Linked DNA regions of Variovorax paradoxus. Each later gene encodes a partner of the first gene's protein in a complex. Links are inferred from orthologs where the notes say so. Each region holds a gene or a part of one and is shown on either strand. Other genes may lie near its edges. The genes, in order: eno and L3V85_RS10270.

What was found.
Region 2: the proteins of eno (region 1) and L3V85_RS10270 are in contact, whole or in part, in a solved structure (PDB 2FYM), measured with the Escherichia coli proteins. The link is inferred for Variovorax paradoxus from one-to-one orthologs.

What each region holds. Positions count from the first base shown.
Region 1 is NZ_CP091716.1:5,136,609-5,144,054, reverse strand. The notes cover bases 3,824-6,749. They hold eno (phosphopyruvate hydratase), read right to left. Parts: upstream 5,966-6,749; coding sequence 4,682-5,965; downstream 3,824-4,681. Other genes in these bases: L3V85_RS23675 (CTP synthase), read right to left, coding at 6,308-6,749; L3V85_RS23680 (DUF1330 domain-containing protein), read right to left, coding at 6,021-6,311; ftsB (cell division protein FtsB), read right to left, coding at 4,384-4,662; pnuC (nicotinamide riboside transporter PnuC), read right to left, coding at 3,824-4,248. Also shown: L3V85_RS23715 (C45 family autoproteolytic acyltransferase/hydolase), read left to right, coding at 1-999; L3V85_RS23710 (MurR/RpiR family transcriptional regulator), read left to right, coding at 959-1,936; L3V85_RS23705 (hypothetical protein), read right to left, coding at 1,952-2,923; L3V85_RS23700 (AAA family ATPase), read right to left, coding at 2,960-3,631; more of pnuC, read right to left, coding at 3,628-3,823; more of L3V85_RS23675, read right to left, coding at 6,750-7,446. UniProt on the Escherichia coli protein: Catalyzes the reversible conversion of 2-phosphoglycerate (2-PG) into phosphoenolpyruvate (PEP). It is essential for the degradation of carbohydrates via glycolysis.
Region 2 is NZ_CP091716.1:2,204,813-2,213,100, reverse strand. What follows is about bases 2,787-6,554. They hold L3V85_RS10270 (Rne/Rng family ribonuclease), read left to right. Parts: upstream 2,787-3,147; coding sequence 3,148-6,354; downstream 6,355-6,554. Other genes in these bases: L3V85_RS10265 (LysR family transcriptional regulator), read right to left, coding at 6,402-6,554. In the rest of the region: L3V85_RS10290 (S49 family peptidase), read right to left, coding at 1-437; L3V85_RS10285 (Rieske (2Fe-2S) protein), read right to left, coding at 439-807; L3V85_RS10280 (HAD family hydrolase), read right to left, coding at 829-1,500; L3V85_RS10275 (RluA family pseudouridine synthase), read right to left, coding at 1,493-2,593; more of L3V85_RS10265, read right to left, coding at 6,555-7,268; L3V85_RS10260 (MFS transporter), read left to right, coding at 7,377-8,288. UniProt on the Escherichia coli protein: Endoribonuclease that plays a central role in RNA processing and decay. Required for the maturation of 5S and 16S rRNAs and the majority of tRNAs. Also involved in the degradation of most mRNAs.

The DNA.
Region 1 (7,446 bases):
GGACAGGCGCTCGGCCGCTTCGGCGCCGCCGCCATGCAGGACTACGCGCGCACTTCGCCAGCCTGGGCGACGGTGATGCGCCATCGCGGCACGCCGGCCGCCGAGGCCATGGCCGCGCTGGTGCGCGCGCGCTTTCCGCGCATCTGGAGCGAGTTGCAGGGCCTTGCGGCCGGACTGGAACTGCCGTTCGAAGACGTGTTCCTGTGGAACTGCCGCGGCGACCTGTGGGCCATGGCGCCGGACGGGTGCACCACGGTGCAGCAGGCGGGCGTGCAGCGCCGCATCACCCACAACGAAGACGGCGACCCGGCCTTCGCCGGGCGGTGCGCGATCGCGGCGTGCGCGGTGGAGGGCGGTGCGTCTTTCGCTTCCTTCGTCTATCCGGGATCGCTGCCGGGCCATACCTTCGCGGTGACCGAGCGCGGCCTTGCCATGACGGTGAACAACCTGCGATGCCTGAACGTGCGGCCCGGCGTTCCGCGGATGGTTCTCACGCGTGCGCTGCTGGAGGCGGGCAGCCTGCAGGAGGTGCGCGAACTGCTGGCATCCGGCGAGCGTGCGGGCGGCTTCCATCTCACCGTGGCGCACCGGGCGTCGCCCGAGTTGCTCGGCGTGGAGTTCAGCTCCGAGGCCCTTTCGGTCGTCGAGATCGCGGGACGGCGGCTGCATGCCAACCACGCGCTGCATCCGGCGCTGGGCGATCTGCCGCAGATCGTCACCGGTTCATCGCGGCATCGGCAGCAACGCGGCGATGCGCTGCTCGCCGTGGGCGACGATCCGCTGCATCTGCTGGCCGACAGCGGCGACGCGTCGTTCCCCATCCTGCGCGCCGACCCGGCCGACAGCGACGGCGAGAACACGATGGCCACCGCGGACATCCGCATCGGCCCCGCGCGCGTCGAATGGCAGGTGTACGAGCACCCCTTGCAGCCGCCGCGATTCCATATGATCGACGGCCATGCAAGCATCGAACCAAACCAGCGTGCCCAACCCGCCTGAGATCGAGGCCGACGGTGCTTCGCCGCCTCGCACCGTCGAGGCGCTGCGGGCGCTCACGATGCGCCTGGGGCGGGGCGATGCGCTGATCTCGATGGGCAGCAAGGCGCACAGCGTGCTGGCGCGCCTGGTCGAGCGGCCCGAAGAGGTCGCGGTGCGCACCATCACCGAGCTGGCCGAGTCGCTGGGTGTCAATGCGTCGACGCTGACCCGCCTGGCGACCCGCCTCGGCTATGCCGGCTTCGTCGAGTTCCAGACGGTGTTCCGCGACGGACTGGCTTCGCGGCACCGTCATTTCTACAGCGAGCAGGCCGGCCGGCTGGTCGCGCATGCTTCGGAGCGCAGCACTCCGCAGGACGGCACCGGGCAGCGCCCCGAGATCGACACCATGGTGCAGATCGCCAAGGACTCGATCGCCAACACCGAAGGCTTCCTCGCGCAGCTCTCGGCCGACGAACTGCAGCAGGCGGCCCGGCTGCTGGCCACGGCACCGCGGGTTCGCGTGCACGGCCTGCGGCAGTTCAGCGCGCTGGCGAGCTTCCTGGCCTATGGGCTGGCCATGGTGCGCGGCGACGTGGCCTTGCTCGATCCGCATGGGCTGGGCGTGGCCGAAGGCCTGGCCCAGTTGCAGCCCGGCGACCTGGTGGTCGTGACGAGCGTGGAGCCCTACACGCGCAGCATCGCCGAAACGGCGGCCGCCGCGGCCAAGGCCGGCATGGTCGTCGTCGCCATCACCGACCACCGCGCGTCACCGCTCGCGGCCTTCGCGAAGCATTCCTTCTTCGTGCCCCACGGCAGCGCCTTCTTCAGCAATTCGATGGGCGCCTACGTCATCTTCTGCGAAGGCCTGCTGAACCTGGTCGCGACCGACCTGGGCAAGAAGGCGCTGAAGGCGCTCGAGCGGCGCGAGCGCTTCATCGCCGACCTGGGCATCGAATAGCGACGCGCCCGAGGCTCAGTCCTCGAAGCCGCCGAACGAGATGTCCGGCGCGCTCGTGTTGTGCTTGGACGGCAGGCTGCGGCCGAAGCGCACCTGGGTGGCCTGCAGGCTCTTCACTTCGGGCAGCGGCAGCACCTGCTGCGCGGCCTGCGGCGAAGCCTGCCAACGCACCTCGCTCACGTCGGCGTTGTCCGGCGTCACGTACATCGATCGCAGCACCGCGAAGGGCTGCGCATTCACGGTCGGCTTCGACAGCGTGACGTCGAGCGCGGTGCGCGCGCGGCTGATTTCGTCGACGCGCGCCACCGCGCTGCCGCCATTCGCGAAGCGCACGCGGATCGCCAGCGGTTTCGGATCGACGTGGATCGACGCGATGCTCACCACCGGCCGCGCGGCCGCCTCGACGGGCCCGAGCAGGAAGGACGAGCCATACACGCCGTCGCCGAAGCGCGGGTCCGGCAGCGGCTTGAGCCGCCAGTAGCCGTCCGACGGATAGAGCACGATGGCCTCGAGCGCCTTGCCGTTCTCTTTCTTGAACACCTGCAGCAGATGGAAGCCCTTGTCCTTGCGCTTGCCCACGCTCACCGGCACGCTCTGCGGACGCCAGAAGCTCGGCAGCGTCATGCCGACGATGCGCCATTCGGCGTTGTCGAGCAGCACCACGGTGCGTTTCTTGAAACGGTGCGCGGGGTCGGTGGGGTGGGCGCCGCCGTCGAAGTTGCAGCCCGAGAAGTCGGGCGCGGTCACGTCGTTGCCGATCTTGTCGAGGTAGTCGGGCTGCAGCGCCTCGATGCGCATGTGGCGGATGCCGTCGCCGCGCAGGGTGAGGGAGACGTTGTCTTCCTCGGCGCAGGCGGTGGTCGTGGTGCCGTTTTCCACGGTGGCCGCGACGGGTGCCGCGGCGGCGTGGCCGGCGGTCAGCAGCAGGGCGGTAAGGGTAGAGATGACTGCGGGATTGGCGAGGCGCGCGGCTGTCGAAAGGGGCATCGGGTCTCCGGTGAAGGGGATGTGCGCGCCGCCGGCTTACTCGCGGCGCGAAATCAGGTCGCTGAAGAGCTTATGTTCGCATTCCGGGTCGGAGCATTTCTCGCAAGGCCATGACCACGAGGCGGGCTTCGCTTCGAGACGGCCACGCGCACGGGTGCGGCCTTCGCTGCCGGCGATCGAGTTGATCGCGTTCCAGGCATTGGCGAGCCGTTCGCCGCCGCTGCCATGCACCACGGCGAACGAGAGCTTCGCGCCGACGAGCGCGGCGCGCACCAGCGCGTCGGTCGGCTGCTGCGCATGCGGGCCGTCGCGCATCTCGTCGGCCACCCAGGGCAGGTCGAGCGCCGTGAGCAGCGTGATCGCATAGCGCCGCTGCGCGGCCAGGGCGCCTTCGTAGAGCGAGGTGTCTGCGAAAAGCTGCTCGCTGTAGACCGCCGTCATGAGCGCGGTGGTGTCGGCCACCACCACGCCCGACGCGGCGGCGACGCCGATGCGGCGGGTCTGCTCGTCGGCGATGGCCTGCTGCTCGGCGGGGCGCGGCGTGCGGCCTTCGCGCTCGCACCATTCGCGCAGGTATTCGCCCACGAGCGTCACCGGCGTGCCGCGGTCCTGCAGGCGCTGCGCGATGGCGCGCGCCAGCTCGGTCTTGCCGGTGCTTTCGGCGCCCAGCAGCGCAATGACGCAGCCGGTCGGCAGTGTGGGCGTCATGCGCGTGCCGCCTGCGGCAGGCGTTGCCGCCATGCCAGGTAGCCGGCCACGCTGAGCGCGGCGAACACCGCATACAGCCCGACCGTGAGCCACAGGCCCTTGTGGATGAACAGGCCCACGCTGACCACATTCACCGCCAGCCAGATCAGCCAGTTCTCGATGAACTTGCGGCCGAGCAGAAATTGCCCGACCAGACTCAGCCCCGTGGCGAAGCCGTCCCACCAGGGCACGTCGGTGTCGGTGAAGCGGCGCAGGAAGAGGGCGATGGCCGGCCAGGCCAATGCGCAGGCCGCCAGCGTGAGTGCAATGCCGCGCGGCGAAAGCCGGCTGACATGCAGGGCGCTACCGTCGGCCCGGTGGCCGCGCAGCCACTGGGTCCAGCCCCACAGGGCGACGAAAGCGAAGAAGACCTGGAGCGAGGCGTCGCCGTAGATGCGCGCCTTCGCGAAGACCGCCATGTAGAGCAGCGAACTGACGATGGCCAGCGGCCATCCCCAGTGAATCTCGCGCATGTTGCAGCCGACCATGGCAAGCGCCAGCACGGCTGCGACGAGTTCGAGCCAACTGACGGGTGAGCCCCAGAGCAAGAAAGCAGGGGCCGAGAGAAGCTCAAGAATCAGATTCGCCCCCAGCGGGCACCGACGCGGTCTGTTCGTGGGACACCGCGGAACCGGCTTTGCCGGGCCGCCGGTGCCGCCCCCTGGAAGGGGGTTGGCGAAGCGACACGAAGTGCGCGAAGACTGGGGGTCATCCTAGTGCGCGATTTGTACGAACACTTCGTTCGGCTTGACCATGCCGAGTTCCGCCCGCGCGCGTTCCTCGACCATTTCGAGGCCGTCCTTGAGGTCGTTGACCTCCGAGGTCAGGCGCTCGTTGTTCAGCGCGGCCTTGGCGTTGGCTTCCTTCTGGTCGGCCAGCTTGGTCCGCAGCTGCGCCACGTCGCGCACGCTGCCGCGCCCGTTCCACAGCTGCCACTGCAGGACGCCCAGCAGAAGCAGCAGGATGATCGGTGGAACGAAGCGGGCGCGCATGCGCGGGGCGTCCGGTGCGTTACTTCAGGTTGTAGAACGCGCCGCGGCCCGGGTACACGGCGATGTCGCCGAGGTCTTCTTCGATGCGCAGCAGCTGGTTGTACTTGGCGATGCGGTCCGAGCGCGACAGCGAGCCGGTCTTGATCTGGCCGGCATTGGTGCCCACCGCGATGTCGGCGATGGTGCTGTCTTCGGTTTCGCCCGAGCGGTGCGAGATGACTGCCGTGTAGCCCGCGCGCTTGGCCATCTCGATGGCGGCGAAGGTCTCGGTCAGCGTGCCGATCTGGTTGATCTTGATCAGGATCGAGTTGGCGATGCCCTTCTCGATGCCCTCTTGCAGGATCTTGGTGTTGGTGACGAACAGGTCGTCGCCTACCAGCTGCACGCGCTTGCCCAGGCGTTCGGTCAGGTGCTTCCAGCCGTCCCAGTCGCCTTCGTGCATGCCGTCTTCGATGCTGATGATCGGGTACTTGTCGACCCAGGTCGCGAGCATGTCGGTCCAGCTCTCGGAGGTGAGCGAGAGGTTCTCGCCCGACAGCACGTACTTGCCGTCCTTGTAGAACTCGCTGGCGGCGCAGTCCAGGCCCAGGGCGATCTGCTCGCCGGCCGTGTAGCCGGCCTTGTCGATGGCTTCCAGGATGAGCTGGATGGCCGCTTCGTGGCTCTCGACGCTGGGAGCGAAGCCGCCTTCGTCGCCGACCGCCGTGCTGATGCCGCGGTCGCCCAGGATCTTCTTCAGCGCATGGAACACTTCGGCGCCGTAGCGCACGGCCTCGCGGAAGCTCTTGGCGCCCACGGGGATGATCATGAACTCCTGCAGGTCGAGGCTGTTGTTGGCGTGCGCGCCGCCGTTGATGACGTTCATCATCGGCACCGGCAACTGCATGCCGCCCATGCCGCCGAAGTAGCGGTACAGCGGCAGGCCCGACTCCTCGGCCGCGGCGCGGGCCACGGCCATCGAGACGGCGAGGGTGGCGTTGGCGCCCAGGCGGGCCTTGTTGTCGGTGCCGTCCAGGTCGATCATCGTGCGATCGAGGAAGGCCTGTTCGCTGGCGTCGAGGCCGAGCACGGCTTCCGAGATCTCGGTGTTGATGTTCTCCACGGCCTTGAGCACGCCCTTGCCCAGGTAGCGGCTCTTGTCGCCGTCGCGCAGCTCGATGGCTTCGCGCGAACCGGTCGACGCGCCCGAGGGCACGGCCGCACGGCCCATGGTGCCCGACTCCAGCAGCACGTCGCATTCGACGGTGGGGTTGCCTCGGCTGTCGAGAATTTCGCGGCCGACGATGTCAACGATTGCACTCATCTTTTGTCTTTCTCTTTCGGTTCTCTTTGGCGGATGAATAAATGGGGCAGGGGGCTCAGAGGCCTTCGACGGCGATCATGTTCATGATCGCGGCACCGGCGCGCGCTTCGCGGGCCTTGAGGTATTCGGGCGTTTCGTAGAAGGCCTTGGCCTTCTCGAAGCTGGCGAACTTGAGGATGACGATGCGCGTGGGCTTCCAGTCGCCCTCCAGCGGCTGGACCTGGCCGCCGCGCACGCACACCTCGGCGCCGTGCGCCTGCATGGCGGCGCTCGACCACTTCTTGTATTCCTCGTACTGCGTCGGGTTGGTCACCTCGACGTGTGCGATGACGTATCCGCTGCTCATGCGACGGCCTTCAGTGCCTTGTTGGTGCTGCCGGCGCCCTTGTCCTTGTGCTCGAGCGCCGCCTTGATGAAGGCGTTGAACAGCGGATGGCCGCCCCACGGGGTCGACTTGAACTCGGGGTGGAACTGCACGCCCATGAACCACGGGTGCACGTCCTGCGGCAGCTCGACGATTTCGGTCAGGTGCTCGCGCTGCGTGAGCGCCGAGATCACGAGGCCGGCCTTGCGCAGTTCGTCGAGGTAGTTGACGTTGGCTTCGTAGCGGTGGCGGTGGCGCTCGGTGACCACGTCGCCGTAGATGCTGTGGGCCAGCGTACCGGGCGAGACGTCGGAGCTCTGCGCGCCCAGGCGCATGGTGCCGCCGAGGTCGGACTTCTCGTCGCGCGTCTTCACGGTGCCGTCGGCGTCCTTCCACTCGGTGATCAGCGCGATCACGGGGGTGGGCGTCTCGGGGTCGAACTCGGTGCTGTTGGCGTTCTTGAGGCCTGCCACGTGGCGGGCGTATTCGATGGTGGCCACCTGCATGCCCAGGCAGATGCCGAGGTAGGGCACCTTGCCTTCGCGGGCGAAGCGCGCGGCCGAGATCTTGCCTTCCACGCCGCGCTGGCCGAAGCCGCCGGGCACCAGGATGGCGTCGTACTTGGCCAGGCGGGACACGTCCTGCGCGTTGATGGTCTCGGAGTCGATGTAGTCGATCTTCACGCGCGCATGGTTCTTCATGCCGGCGTGGCGCAGGGCTTCGTTCAGCGACTTGTAGCTGTCCGACAGGTCCACGTACTTGCCGACCATGGCGATCGACACTTCCTTTTGCGGATGCTCGACTTCGTAGACCAGGTCGTCCCAGCGCTGCAGCTTGGCGGGCGGGGTGTTGATGCGCAGCTTGTCGCAGATCAGGCCGTCCAGGCCCTGCTCGTGCAGCATGCGGGGCACCTTGTAGATGGTGTCCACGTCCCACATGGAGATCACGCCCCATTCGGGCACGTTGGAGAACAGCGAGATCTTGGCGCGCTCGTCGTCGGGGATCGGGCGGTCGGCGCGGCACAGCAGGGCGTCGGCCTGAATGCCGATTTCGCGCAGCTTCTGCGCGGTGTGCTGCGTGGGCTTGGTCTTGAGCTCGCCGGCGGCGGCGATCCAGG
Region 2 (8,288 bases), 2.9 Mb from region 1 along the record:
ATCTCGTCATTGATGATGCCGGCCTGCACCGGGCTGCCGCCGGGCGAGTTGATCAGCAGGATCACGCCCTTGGCGCCTTCGTCCTCGAAGGCCGTCTTCATGGCGGCGACCACGAACTCGGCGCTGGCGTCGCCGCCGTTGGCGATCTCGCCCTTGATCTCGACGACCGCCGTGTGGGCCGTGGTCTTGGCGGTGCTCGGCGCACTGCGCGACAGCGCCAGCCAGGCCAGGAAGATGAAGAACGCCAGCCACGAGAGCCGCACGAAGGTCTTCCAGCGCCGCGTGGCCTTCTGCTCGTTCAGCGACGCGAAGGCGAGTTTCTCGAGGGTGGCGCGCTCCCATCCGGGGCGCTGCGTGGGATCTTTGGCCATGTTGCTGGGGGTGGCCGGCTCAAATGGCTCGAACCCGGCGGGTTCTGTTCTGTTCGGGTCGGTCATGTCAGAAAGTCAGGGGGTGGAGGTTCCAGTCAGTATGCCAGTGCACCACGCCGTCATGCTCGCTGAGTGCGATCTTCACGAGGCCGCCGCGGCAGGGGCCGCCCGCGCATTCGCCGGTGTCGGGCCTGTAGACGGCGCCGTGCGTGGCGCACAGCAGCCACTGGCCTGTGTCGTCGAAGAAGCGGTCGGGCTGGAAGTCCATTTCCATCGCCACATGGCTGCATCGATTGAGAAACGCGTGCGGCAACCCCTCGAAACGCACCGCGAACGCGCGGCAGGTTTCACCGCCATGAATCACGTCGAAAGGCACGGCGAGGCCGCCCTCGACCAGGTCCGAGGCATTGCACAGCGGGATGCGTTCTTCGCTCATGGCGGCACTTTGGTGTGTTGTTCAGGCGTTGCCCATAAGCCACGCTTCGAGGTCGGCCACCGAGTGTGCGACGTGCAGTGGCTTGAATTCGTCGAAGCTGGCGGGCTCGTGGGCACCGTAGCTCACGCCCACGCTGGCACAGCCGGCGTTCTGCGCCAGCTGCAGGTCGTGCGTGGTGTCGCCGATCATCAGGGTGCGTTCGGGCGTCACGTCGAGCTCTTCCATCAGCTCCAGCAGCATGCGCGGATGCGGCTTGCCGAAGGTCTCGTCGGCAGTACGGGAGGCGTCGAAGCGGTCGCGCAGCGCGACCGACTTCAGCGCCTCGTTCAGGCCTCGGCGCGACTTGCCGGTGGCCACGGCCAGCTTGTGGCCGCGCGCGCGCAGCGCATCGAGCATCTGCAGCACGCCGTCGAACAGCACCAGGTCGTCCTGGTGTTGCAGGTAGTGATAGCGGTAGCGCGCCCCCAGCTCGGGATACTTTTCCTTCGGCACGTCGGGCGCCGCACGCGCCAGCGCCTCGGCCAGGCCCAGGCCGATGACCCAGGCGGCGTCGTTCTCGCTCGGCTTGGCGCCGCCGACGTCGATCACCGCCGCCTGGATGCAGCGCACGATCAGGCGCGTGGAGTCGTAGAGGGTGCCGTCCCAGTCGAAAGCGATCAGGTCGAAGCGTAGAGGTCGGGAAGCGTCAGTCATGGGCCGTGGGAGTGGGGTGTTGGGCCATTGCCTCGAGGGCGGTGGGCGGCATCAGCGTATTCAGTTCGGGCGGCAGGCCGGCCTGCAGCGCCACGCGTTCTCCGCTGGCCGGATGGTTGAATTGCAGGCGCCAGGCATGCAGGAACATGCGCTTGAGGCCGATTTTCTGCAGGGCGCGCTGGCGATCGGATTCGCCGTACTTGTCGTCGCCGGCGATCGGATGGCCCGCCGACGCGAGGTGCACGCGGATCTGGTGAGTGCGCCCGGTCTTGATGGTCACGGCCAGCAATGACATCGGCGTGGCATCGCCCGGCAGCGTGAGCCGCGCCAGCACGCGCACCAGCGTCACGGCGCGCATCGCGTCCGGATGGTCCTTGGCGACCACGCGCACGCGGCGCTCGCCCGCACCGGCGCCCGAACCGTCGGGCAGCAGGTACTTGGCCAGCGGCGCGTCGAGCACCTTCTTGTTGGCGGGCCACGCGCCCTCGACCAGCGCCAGATAGGTCTTGCCGGTCTCGCGTTCGCGGAACTGGTCTTGCAAGGCGACCAGCGCGCTGCGCTTCTTGGCGACCAGCAGGATGCCGGAGGTTTCGCGGTCGAGCCGGTGCACCAGTTCCAGGAACTTGGCGCCCGGCCGCGCCGTGCGCAATTGCTCGATCACACCGAAGCTCACGCCGCTGCCGCCGTGCACGGCCACGCCGGCCGGCTTGTCGATGGCCAGGACGGCGTCGTCCTCCAGCAGCACCGGGAACTCGCGCGCTGGCGCGGGCGGGGTGGCGCCATCTTCCGCGCGCGCGGAAATCCGGATCGGCGGCAGCCGCAGCACGTCGCCCGCCTCGATGCGGGTTTCGGCCTGCACGCGGCCCTTGTTGATGCGCACCTCGCCCGAACGGATGATCCGGTAGACATGCGTCTTGGGCACGCCTTTCAGATGGCGGAACAGAAAATTGTCGAGCCGCTGCCCGGCGGATTCGGCATCGACCGTGAGGAATTTGATGGCCGCATTCGGTGCCCCGGGCTCACCTGAGGCATTTTGGTCTGCGGGATTTGGAGCAGCCGCGGGGCTCTGCTTCGCACCTATAATGTTTTTCACCAGCGCGGTCATGTAAGTGCTTGATTAGACAGAAGTTTAGTCCACTGCCATCAAATACCCAGGGCGGCGCTGTGAGGTCGATGCCGCTTTGGCGCCGAGCTGCAAACCCCGCGCAATTGCGCAAAGTGGCAGGCCCGGCACCCGAGTCAAGCCGACACCCACGAAACACCGATACGGAATACCCCAGCCTGCAGCTGACCAAGCTGCCGGCGGATCGAAGCGAGTCCCTTGTTGTGTTGATGCTGCTGATTCAAATGTGCCTGCGCTGGCTGATGCCAGTGGCCTCAGGCATTGGATCGCCCGCAGCGCGCGCCACCATTGCGCAACCGGCTATCAAAAAGATAGCTACTCAACACCGAATCTGGCTCGCGCCCATCCACGCGCCCCCACCCCGGCTGTCTTCTTGAGCTAACGCTCGAGAGGCCTGCTCGCGCCTGGCGCGGCAGTGACAGCATCCGGGGCCGAAGCGGCAATTCCCTGGTTTCGCGGGCGTCGTCCGTGCATCGTTGGCTCGTCAAGAGCCGGTAGAACGATACATATAAGGACAACGCATCATGAAGCGGATGCTGATCAATGCCACGCAGGCCGAAGAACGCCGCCTGGCCATCGTCGACGGGCAGAAACTGCTCGACTACGAAATCGAAATCGAAGGGCGCGAACAGCGCAAGGGCAACATCTACAAGGCGGTCGTCACGCGCGTCGAGCCCTCGCTCGAAGCCTGTTTCGTCGACTACGGCGAAGACCGCCACGGCTTCCTGCCGTTCAAGGAAATCTCCAAGCAATATTTCGCCGAAGGCGTGTCGGCCAGCCAGGCCCGCATCCAGGACGCGATCCGCGAAGGCCAGGAACTCACCGTCCAGGTCGAAAAGGAAGAACGCGGCAACAAGGGCGCGGCCCTCACCACCTTCATCTCGCTGGCCGGCCGCTATGTCGTGCTGATGCCGAACAACCCCCGTGGCGGTGGCGTCTCGCGCCGCATCGAGGGCGACGACCGCGCCGAACTCAAGGAGGCGATGGACCAGCTCGAGTACCCGAAGGGCATGAGCATCATCGCGCGCACTGCCGGCATCGGCCGCTCGGCGCCCGAACTCCAGTGGGACCTGAACTACCTGCTCAAGCTCTGGAGCGCCATCGACGGCGCGGCCAAGGGCGGCAAGGGCGCCTTCCTGATCTACCAGGAATCCTCGCTCGTCATCCGCGCCATCCGTGACTACTTCAATCACGACATCGGCGACATCCTGATCGACACCGACGACATCTACGACCAGGCGCAGCAGTTCATGGCGCACGTCATGCCCGAGCATGCCGCCCGCGTGAAGCGCTACCGCGACGACGCAGCCCTGTTCAGCCGCTTCCAGATCGAGCACCAGATCGAGTCGGCCTACGCCCGCACCGTGCAGCTGCCTTCGGGCGGCGCCATCGTGATCGACCACACCGAAGCGCTGGTTTCGGTCGACGTGAACTCGGCCCGCGCCATCAAGGGCGGCGACATCGAGGAGACCGCCACCCGCACCAACCTCGAAGCCGCCGACGAAGTCGCCCGCCAGATGCGCCTGCGCGACCTGGGCGGCCTGATCGTCATCGACTTCATCGACATGGACGAGTCGAAGAACCGCCGCGAAGTCGAAAGCCGCCTGCGCGACGCGCTGCGGCAGGACCGCGCCCGCGTGCAGTTCGGCTCGATCAGCAAGTTCGGCCTGATGGAAATGAGCCGCCAGCGCCTGAAGCCGGCCCTCTCCGAAGGTTCGTCGATCCCCTGCCCCCGTTGCGGCGGCTCGGGCCACATCCGCGACACCGAATCGAGCGCGCTGCAGATCCTGCGCATCATTCAGGAAGAGTCCATGAAGGACAACACGGCCGCCGTGCATGTGCAGGTGCCGGTGGAAGTCGCTTCGTTCCTGCTGAACGAAAAGCGCCCCGAAATCGCCAAGATCGAGCTCAAGCAGCGCGTCACCGTGCTGATGGTGCCCAACAAGACGCTCGAAACGCCGAACTACAAGCTCGAGCGCCTGAAGCACGACGACCCGCGCCTCGACCACATCGAAGCCAGCTACAAGATGGCCGACGAGATCGAAGACCCGACCTCCGTCACCCGCCGTTCGCAAGAGCCCACCAACAAGCAGACGCCGGTCATCAAGGGCGTGCTGCCCGACGCGCCCGCGCCCGTGGTGCCGCCCAAGCCCGAAGCCGTGCGCGCACCCGCTGCCGCGGCACCCGCACCGGTCGCTCCGCCTGTGGTTACCGCGCCGGTTCCGGCGCAGACCGGCTTCTTCTCCTGGATCAAGAACCTGTTCGGCGGCACGCCGGCCCCCGCTCCGGCGCCGGCCCCCGCCGCGATTCCGGTCGAACCGCCGAAGCCCCGCCGCGATGGCCGTCCCGGCCGCGACGGTGAAGCACGCGGCGGCTCGCGCGACGGCGAACAGCGCCGTGGCGGCCGTGGCGGCGAAGGTCGCGGTGAAGGCCGCAACGCGGAAGGCCGCGGCGAAGGCGGCGGACGTTCGGGTGGTCGCGACGGCGAACGCCGCGGCGGCCGCGGCGGCGAGCGCCGTGAAGGACGCGAAGGCCGTGAAGGTCGCAACAGCAGCGAACTGCGCGCCGACGGCGCCCCGCAGCAACCGCGTGAACAACGCGAGCCGCGCGAACAGCGTGAACCCCGCGAGCCGCGTGAAGCGCGCGCACCGCGCGACGGCGAACAACGCCGCAACGGCCGTGGCGAGCGCCGCGAAGGCGAAGGCCGCGACGGCCGCAACGCACCGGCAGAAGCACTCGACGGCAACCTGAACCTCGAAGCCCAGCAACTGGCTTCGGGCGAAGAAGGCAATGCAGGCGAACGCGCACCGCGCGCCCGCGGCGAACGCCGTGAACGTGGCGAGCGCAATGAGCGTGGCGAACGCGGCGAGCGCAACAGCGACCGCGCCGAACGCAACGGCGACGCCCAGCAGCCGCGCGGCGAAACCGCCCTTGCCGGCGAAGACGCAGCAGCCCAGGGCGAGCGCCAGCCGCGCAACGGCCGCGACGAACAACGCGCTCCGCGCGGTGAACGTGGCGGCGAGCGCGGCGAACGCAACGACGGCCGCCGCGAGCGCCGCAACGACGCACCGCAAGCCGAAGCCGACGGACGCGGTGCCGAAGCGGCGGCAGCCGACGTAGAGCAGACCAACGACGCCGGCAACGAGCAGGCACCCCGCCGCGAAGGCGACGAGCGCCGTGGCCGTTCGCGTGACCGTTACGGCCGCGATCGCCGTGAACGCGGTCCGCGCGACGAAAACGAAGCCGGCGCACAAGCCGCCGAAGTCGCCGAAGTCGCCGTGGCGGAAGCCGCAACGACGACGGCCGACGTGCAGGAAGAAGCCCCGGCGCCCCGCCACCAGCCGCAACAGCAACTGCCGCTCGCGTCGGAGCAACAGGCCGTCGTGGCCGAAGCCGTCGTCGCCGCGCCGGTCGCTGCCGCGCCCGTGGCTGCCCCGGCGCCCGTCGCCAACGGCCGTGCGCTGCCGAAGGTCCAGCCCTTCGAGCTGCCGCTGGACGAACTCGCGCAGATCGCCCAGAACTCGGGCCTGCAGTGGGTCAACTCCGACGCCGAGCGCATCGCGCAAGCACGCGCCGCCATCGCCGCCGAGCCGAAGCCGGTGCACGTGCCGCGCGAGCGCCCGCCGCTGGTGGTGCTCGACGAAGGCCCGCTGGTGCTGGTCGAAACCCGCCGCGATCTCGGCTCGATGTCGCTGCCGTTCGAACAGCAGCAACAGCAACAGCCCCTCTGAGCGGAACCCGCCCGGAAATGAAAACGGCGCCTCAGGGCGCCGTTTTTTTATGCCTTCTCGTAAAGCGGCAGGTCCGGCATTTCGAGGATCAACTGGCCGAAGCGGCAGGCGCATTCGGTTCGCCCGCTCTCGCTCCAGATCAGCGAGAAATCGACGCTCGGCAGCGGCGGCAGCCCATAGCGGCCGTCGACGATCTTCATGCCCGGCTCCACGTCCTCGCGCGCCAGCACCGTGACAGCCAACCCAGCCAGCACCGCCGCGCGAATGCCGTGCGGGCTCACCGACGTGAAGACCACGTGCCATTCGAAGGGCGCGGCATCGAGCGCGGCGCCCGCCACCTCGCGGTTCACGCAGGGCTTCGGAGAAAAGGCCATCGGCAGCGAGGCGCCGGGCGGCGGCTCGAAGGTTTCCGCCGCCACCCAGACCAGCTGCGAGCGCCGCAGCCGCGTGCCTTCCACGCAATCGGGCGGCGACATCACGACTGCCAGGTCGAGCTCGCCCGCGCGGATCATCGCGCGCAAGTCCAGGTGCATGCTGACGCTGACCTCCATGCGCGTGGCCGGAAAGGCGCGCGCGAACTGCGACAGCAGCGGCGGCAACCTGTCGCCCATGAAGTTGTCCGGCGCGCCGAAACGGACCACGCCCGAGATCGGCGAGGGCTGGAAGCGCCGGGTCATTTCGTCGAGGGTGTCCAGAATCTGCTGCGCGTAGCGAAGAAAGTCCTCCCCGTCTTCGGTGACGGTGAGGCGGCGCGTCGTGCGGTGCAGCAGCGGCCGGCCCACCTGCTCCTCGAGCCGCCGGATCTGGTGGCTGACGGCGGATTGCGTCAGGTGCAGCCGCTGCGCCGCGCGCGTGAAGCCGCCGGTTTCCTTGACGGCGACAAAGGCGCGCAGCAGCGTGGGGTCGAAGTCCATGGCATCCGATAAATGATTGATCCTAATGAATTTTAGGAAATTAAATCATTTCCATCATGAAGCGGGTTTCACCAGAATCGCCCCGAAACCATTTTTCGGAAAGCTTCGATGTCTCTCTCCCACACCGGCAGGAACCGGGTCGCGCTGGCCGCGATTTCGCTGATCGCCCTCATGTTCGGCCTGGAAATCTCCAGCGTGCCGGTCATTCTTCCCACGCTCGAAAAAGAACTGCAGGGCGATTTCAGCGACATGCAGTGGATCATGAACGCCTACACCATCGCCTGCACCACGGTGCTGATGGCCGCGGGCACGCTGGCCGACCGCTACGGCCGCAAGCGCATCCTCATCATCGGCATCGTGCTGTTCGGCATCACCTCGCTGATCTGCGGGCTCTCGCAGAGCGCGTGGCTGCTCATCGTCAGCCGCTTCCTGCAGGGCCTGAGCGGCGGCGCGATGCTGATCAGCCAGCTCGCGGTGCTCTCCCACCAGTTCCAGCAGGGCAAGGAGCGCAGCAAGGCCTTCGCCATCTGGGGCGTGGTCTTCGGCATGGGGCTGGGCTTCGGGCCGATCGTCGGCGGCGCCATCGTCGCGCTGTCGAACTGGCAGTGGGTGTTCCTGGTCCACGCTCCGCTGGCCGCCGTGGCGCTCGCCCTGGTGCTCGGCAGCGTGAGCGAGTCCAGCGACCCCGACGCGCAGCGGCTCGACCTTCCGGGCATCGTCACGCTGTCGCTCGCGGTGCTGGGGCTGACCTACTTCATCACGCAGGGGCCGGGCATCGGCTTCGGCAGTCCGCTGGCGCTGGGCATCCTCGGCGCGTCGGCCGCGAGCTTCGCGGTCTTCGTTTGGGTCGAGATCATCAATCCGCATCCGATGTTCGATTTCTCGGTGTTCCGCATCCGCAATTTCTCGGGCGCGCTGATCGGCTCGGCCGGCATGAACTTCAGCTTCTGGCCTTTCATGATCTACCTGCCGATCTACTTCCAGGGCGCCCTGGGCTACGACGCGGTCACCGCCGGCTCC